Regions from separate parts of the Terriglobus tenax genome, predicted to be linked through region 2. Evidence: riboswitches for the same ligand, from Rfam matches in the RefSeq annotation. Region 2 holds a riboswitch; the other holds the start of a gene.
The links. Region 2 has a riboswitch for S-adenosylmethionine ahead of thrC (threonine synthase). Riboswitches for the same ligand answer to the same signal wherever they lie in the genome.

Region 1 (3,205 bases), on a different contig from region 2:
CTGCATCGCAGGAACGGAAGATCCCACCACAACTCCGGCCGACCTCCAATACCTCGCCCAGCAAATCCCCGGAGCGAAGTATGCCGAGCTGCCTTCCGGCCATCTGGCATGCATCAATACGCCGGAGAAGTGGAATGCGACAGCGGCTGGTTTTTTAGCTTCGGTCTAACGCAAGGTGGAGAAACTGGCTGAAGCCGTTATCGGTGTAATCTCCGAATGCTCCTCCGTCCACAAACCCATGGCTGCGATAGAGCGTGAGTGCCGCGTCAAAGCTTGGGCCTCTGCCAGTCTCAAGGCTCAGTCGGGTTACACCACGTGATCTTGCTTCCCCGACGATATGCCGCAGCATCGCACGACCAACGCCTTGCCCTAAAAAGTCTGGATGCACCCGCATGGATTTGATCTCCGCCAGCGTTGCATCCATCATGCGCAAGGCGCCCACGCCCGCAATACGTTCGCCCCGCCACGCCGTCCAAACCGTAATCTCCGGTTTCTGCAAACCGGAGAGATCCAGGGCGAAGACTGCTTCTGCTGGAGAGGACTCGCGCATGCCGGCCAGGTGAAGCGCCAGCAACGCCTGTGTCTGGACGTCTTCGAAATCGGCAAGCCGAAAGAGAACTGTTTCCGTCATCTCTAGAGAATAGCGAGGGAAGGGGCCGGGGAATGACCCGGCCCTTGTTCCTTAACGGACGATAGTGGCTTCCGATGCCGGTGTCCCGCAGATTGCATGCAGGTCCTGCGCCAGTTCACGGATGCGTTCCGGCTGGGCATCCCACGCGAACATAAATCGTGCGCCCCCGCCGATGAAGGTGTAGAACTTCCATCCGCGCTTGCGCAGCTCGTCAGCAATGGAATCCGGGATCTTCAAAAATACGGCGTTTGCCTGCACCGGGAACATCAGTTCAATCTCCGGCAGCCCGGCAATGTGCTCTGCGAAGCTTGTAGCTGCGGCATTGGCATGGGCTCCGTAGCGCAGCCAGGCTCCACTCTCCAGCATCTTTACCCACGGCGCGGCGAGGAAGCGCATCTTGGATGCCAGCTGGCCTGCCTGCTTGCAGCGGTAGTCAAAGTCCTCTGCCGCTTTGTGGTCGAAGAACAGGACAGCTTCTCCCACCGCCATGCCGTTCTTTGTGCCACCGAAGCACAGCACGTCCACGCCGGACTTCCAGGTCATCTCTGCCGGGGTACAGCCCAGGGAGGCACAGGCGTTGGCAAAGCGAGCGCCATCCATGTGCAGCTTCAGGCCCAGCTCGCGGCAGGTCTCCGCAATCGCTCGAATCTCGTCCAGTTGATAGATCAGGCCGGTTTCTGTCGGCTGCGTGATGGTCACCACGCGCGGCTTGGGATAGTGAATGTCCGTACGCTTCAGCGCAATGGCGCGAATCGCCGCCGGTGTCAGCTTGCCATCCAGTGTCGGGGCCACCAGCAGCTTGGAGCCATTGGAGAAGAACTCCGGAGCGCCGCATTCATCGGTCTCCACGTGCGCCGCGTCCGAGCAGATTACGCTGTGGAAGCTCTGGCACAGGGAAGAGAGCGCCAGGGAGTTGGCCGCGGTTCCGTTGAACGCGAAAAAGACCTCGCAGCCGGTTTCAAACAAGGCGCGAAAGGCATCGGCGGCACGGGTGGTCCAGGAATCACCACCATACGCGGGCTCATGTCCGTGATTGGCCTCTTCCATGGCGGCCCAGGCCTCTGGGCAAATTCCGGCATAGTTGTCACTGGCGAACTGCTGTGGCGATGTACTCATGAATCCGTTCAAACCTTCCTTACGGTATGCATCCAGAGCGTACGCCAATTTGCAGCTTGAATCCCGATGATTGCCGGACTGGCCGCATCTCCCTCGAAACGGGACGCCACCTTGCTCGGGGAGCAGGTTGGCGTTGAGCGTTCGCTCAACTCTTGATGTCTTTTACAGGATAGTGGATGCAGGCAGGCGGGGCAACCACCCGGGAAACGGCTCAGCTCTTCCGGGATAGCCGTTTGCGTGACGCATCGGCATGCAGGTCCGACAACGTGCCCGCAGGCACCGAGGTCGACTGCCGCACAATCAGGCGCGTCTCCACCTCTTTGGGTGGCGCGGAAGGATCCAGCAGCGCCGCTACCGCGCTGGCGGCAATGTCCCCGCCTGACATACGCACCGTGGTCAGCGGCGGCAGCATGTACTCGGTGATGCGAATGTCATCAAAGCCAATCAGAGAGATATCGCGTGGTATCGAAAGCCCCGCGTGCGCCAGGGCATGCATGGCACCGATGGCGGTCATATCGTTGGAACACATGATGGCTGTCGGCCGTTCCTTCAGCGCCAGCAGATGCGCCACGCCGCGCTCACCGCCTTCGGCCGTGTGATCGCCGTGGAAGATCGAGCCTGCAGGAATCTTCAGGCCAATCTCACGGGTGGCCGCGCGGAAAGCCTCGAGCCGCGTCACGGCAGAGTGCAGGCGCTGTGGCCCCGCGATGAATGCGATCCTGCGATGCCCCAGCACCGCCAGATGCTGCACCGCCTCCCGGATGCCTTTCTGGTAGTCCACGCGAATCGTGGAGATATCTTTTTTCTTCGGCGCCAGATCAATAAACACCATGGGGATGCCCTGCGACGAAAGCCGCTCCAGCAGAGGCTCTTCAATGCCGAAGGTCATGACGGCGACGCCTTCCACCTTGCGCTCCAGCATGCGCTGCACACATAGCTCCATGCGCTGCAGATCGTAGTTGGTGGAGCCGATCAGCGTCTCGTAGCCCACCTCCACCGCCTTGTCCTCGAAGCCCTGGATCAGCTCCGGGAAGAAAGGATTGGTGATGTCCGAGATGATGACGCCCAGCAGCTTGCTATGTCCTGAGACCAGCGCACGCGCCTGCGTGTTGGGCACGTATCCCAGCTTCTGGATCGCCTCCCACACTTTTTTCGCAAGCCCCGGATCGACCGAAGGGACCTTGTTGATGACGCGCGAAACGGTCGCCACCGAGACGCCTGCCGCCTGGGCGACCGTGCGGATGTCCAGGCGTTTCGAGGCTGTTCGCGATGTCGACCGTGCGCGTTTTTTCAACCTGTGTTGCCCTCTATCTCCTGCGATTTAGCCACGTGTCAGTGCCTGGCGTATGTCGCGAATCCGTGTCTCTGCATCAATGCGGACCAGCTCGATGTTCGCCATGGCCGCAAAATCTTCCATATGCTCCATGGTAAGCGCCTGGCTGAAGCCGGTATGGTGCG
Region 2 (3,205 bases):
CACTGTGAACTAGCAGCACCCACCGGCAATGCTCGGGATCAGCATGATCTCATCGCCATCTTCAAACGTATGCGACTCTCCGCCGAGAAAGCGGATGTCCTCATCGTTCACATACACGTTGATGAACTGGCGCAGCTTGCCGCTCTCGTCCTTGATGTGCGATCCCAGCGCCGGGAACTTCACGCCAAGATCTTCCACCAGTGCGGGCAGATTGGCAGCGGTCGAATCAACCTTCTTAACACCATCCGTGTGACGAACAAACGCAGTCGGCAACAATACTTTTATAGACATCGCGTACTTCCCTTCTTCTCATGCGCTTTTATTTGTCATTCCGCAGCGCAGCGGAGGAATCTGCTTTTCCTGACAACTAAGAGCTAACAACTGTTACCGGGCTACCAGTTCGGCTTCTTCCGCCGCAACCCCGTTGATCTCCTTCAGATACGCATCGAACTCGGCCAGCTTCGGCTTTACTGCGCGTCCAAAGTCATAGCGGCTGGTCAGCACGTCGGTCGTCTTCAGGCCATTGCCGGTAATGCAAACCACCGTCGTCTGGTCCTTGTCGATGCGGCCCTCGGCAATCAGCTTCGCCGTCACGGCAGTGGTGACGCCGCCGGCCGTCTCCGTGAAGATGCCTTCCGTCTCCGCCAGTTCCTGCATGCCGCTGACAATCTCCACGTCCGAAACATCCTCAGCCCAGCCACCGCTCTCGCGGCACAGCTTTGCTGCAAACGGGCCATCAGCCGGGTTGCCAATCGCCAGTGAGCGGGCAATCGTGTCCGGCTTCTGCGGCTCGTGGCGGTCCAGGTTGTTCTTTACCGCGTGCGAGATCGGGGAGCAGCCCGTGGCCTGCGCTCCAAAGAACTTCACATGCTTTGCCTCGACCAGCCCCAGGTACACCAGCTCGTCAAAGGCCTTCTTGATCTTGCGAATCAGTGAGCCGCCGGCCATCGGAACGACAACGTTATCCGGCAGCTTCCATCCCAGCTGCTCGGCAATCTCATAGCCCACGGTCTTTGAGCCCTCGGCATAGTACGGCCGCAGGTTCACGTTTACAAAGCCCCAGTTGTACTCATCGGCAATCTGCGAGCACAGGCGATTCACGTGGTCATAGTTACCATCGATCCGCACCAGGCGCGCGCCATACACCAGCGTGTTGATAATCTTCGCCGGCTCCAGGTCAGCCGGCACCAGGATGCAGCTCTTCAGTCCAAGGCGCGCCGCCTGCGCCGCCACGGAGTTGGCCAGGTTGCCGGTTGAGCTTGCGCCCACCGTCTCAAAGCCGAAGAAACGGGCATTCGCCAGCGCCACGGCGACAACACGATCCTTGAAGCTCAGCGTCGGGAAGCACACCGCGTCGTTCTTGACATACAGATTCGCCGCACCCAGGCGCTTGCCCAGGTTATTTGCCTTCACCAGCGGCGTAAAGCCAACCGGCAGGTCGGGCTGAAAGCCCTCGGGAATGGGAAGCAGAGCGCGATAGCGCCAGATGCTGGCCGGGCCAGAGGAAATGGACTCACGGGTGACCTTGCCCTTCACGGCATCCAGGTCATACTCCAGCTCCAGCGGATAGAAGCACTCGTCACAGGCAGACAGCGGCTGGTTGCCATAGTTCTTGCCGCAGCTCTTGCACTTCAATACGTACGTGACACACGCACCATCGGACATACGTTCTTACTCCCCATGGCGGAGGAAGTCCGGTCCGGTGACGTTGTCTCTCTGGAAGCTGGCCTCAGACCCTGGAACGAGGAGGCACGGGGAAGGAATTGAAAACGTTCCTTACTCCGAATCTCATGTTCCCTGTCGCCAGGAGAGAGTTGACACCGGTACGCCTTTGTTCTGTCCGGTTGTCGTGGCGTCACAGGGCTCGTCCCTCAACCACTCTTCATGAAATTCGCGCTGGACCTTGCGACCCAGCTTGAATGTATTGTTTGTATCACCGCGCTGCCCGGCGGCACAACCTGGAGTGCAGCCAATGGGGATTGGGCGCAGTGAATGGCATCAAACATGTGGAAATCGGCTCCCGCCGGACCTCATGGAGGTTCTACTCGGGCTGGACCATCTCTTTTACGCCCTCGACGAACCGCGCCGGGTCAAACTCCGTCCGCAGGATCTCATCCGGGCAGTCGGTCATCAGAGCTACGCGCCAGTTGCAGACAAAGGCCACCATCTGCTCCGGCTGGGCTGTCTTGATCTCGCTGCACAGCGTTTCGGCGTCATGCACGCCGCTTTCGCCTTCGACATCGATCAGCACCAGGTCATAGTGCCTTTGCCAGAACGCAACCCGCCCCTCGGCCAGATCCATAACGGAGTCGACGTCATAGCCGGAGAGACGCAGAATCTGGTCCCGCAGGGGACGCAGCATGTCCCGCTTGCAGAAATGGAGAATCGTTTTCTTGTGAGGTGCAGACATATGGGGAATCGCTTCCCCTATTTTACGCTGTCCTAAGCGAGAACTTCAGCTTTCTCGGTCGACGATGCCGCACGCGCCGGCAGGATCTGCGAGGGCACCAGAAGATCGTCCTTACGCATCACCAGGCTGGTCGCATTCAGGCTGGCCAGCTCAAAGCCGTGACCGTGCGTGATGGCGTCGGTCGGACATGCCTCGACACAGTAACCGCAGAAGATGCAGCGGTTGTAGTCGATGTTGTAGACCTTCGCGTAACGCTCCGACGAGCTGATGCGCTTCTCTTCCGTATTGTCCGCCGCTTCAATAAAAATGCAGTTCGACGGGCATGCCGCAGCGCACAGGAAGCAGGCAACGCACTTCTCCAGGCCGTTTTCATCGCGCTGCAGCTGGTGCTTGCCGCGGAAACGCTCCTGGAACTGCGCGCCACGCATCGGCCCCTTCCCGTCAGGGTAGTTCTCAACCTCGGTGGGCTGGAACATTTCCTTCAGGGTGATGCTCATACCTTTGGCGATCGCGGCTGCGTTGCTGACGATGGACATGCTTTGAGTATATGACACAGGTGGGCTAGGCTGGTAACCACCATGCGCGACAGCTGCCTTGCCCTCGTCCTCACTCTTGCTTCCCTTCCCGTCCTGGCGCAAAGTGCACAGCCCATGGCGCATGCCCCCGCCAGCGCCTCCACCTCGCTCACCATCACCGGCCCCGGCGGTAAAGTGCTGAAGCTATCGCCCGAAGATCTGAAAGCCATGCCGCACAAGACCGCCGAGGTCTTCAACGAGCATGCCAAGGCCAAGGAAA

Region 1: another riboswitch for S-adenosylmethionine. It lies ahead of OHL13_RS03250 (threonine aldolase family protein); the one in region 2 lies ahead of thrC (threonine synthase).

The regions. Positions count from the first base shown of each region.
Region 1 is NZ_JAGSYA010000003.1:758,145-761,349, forward strand. It holds gene pcaD (3-oxoadipate enol-lactonase) at 1-169, shown strand, start outside; gene OHL13_RS03245 (GNAT family N-acetyltransferase) at 155-631, opposite strand; gene OHL13_RS03250 (threonine aldolase family protein) at 683-1,747, opposite strand; SAM-I-IV-variant riboswitch at 1,804-1,911, opposite strand; gene OHL13_RS03255 (LacI family DNA-binding transcriptional regulator) at 1,959-3,041, opposite strand; gene araA (L-arabinose isomerase) at 3,069-3,205, opposite strand, start outside.
Region 2 is NZ_JAGSYA010000004.1:713,677-716,881, forward strand. It holds gene OHL13_RS08445 (MoaD/ThiS family protein) at 10-291, opposite strand; gene thrC (threonine synthase) at 385-1,665, opposite strand; SAM riboswitch class I at 1,786-1,891, opposite strand; gene OHL13_RS08455 (response regulator) at 2,042-2,362, opposite strand; gene nuoI (NADH-quinone oxidoreductase subunit NuoI) at 2,443-2,946, opposite strand; gene OHL13_RS08465 (molybdopterin-binding protein) at 2,989-3,205, shown strand, end outside.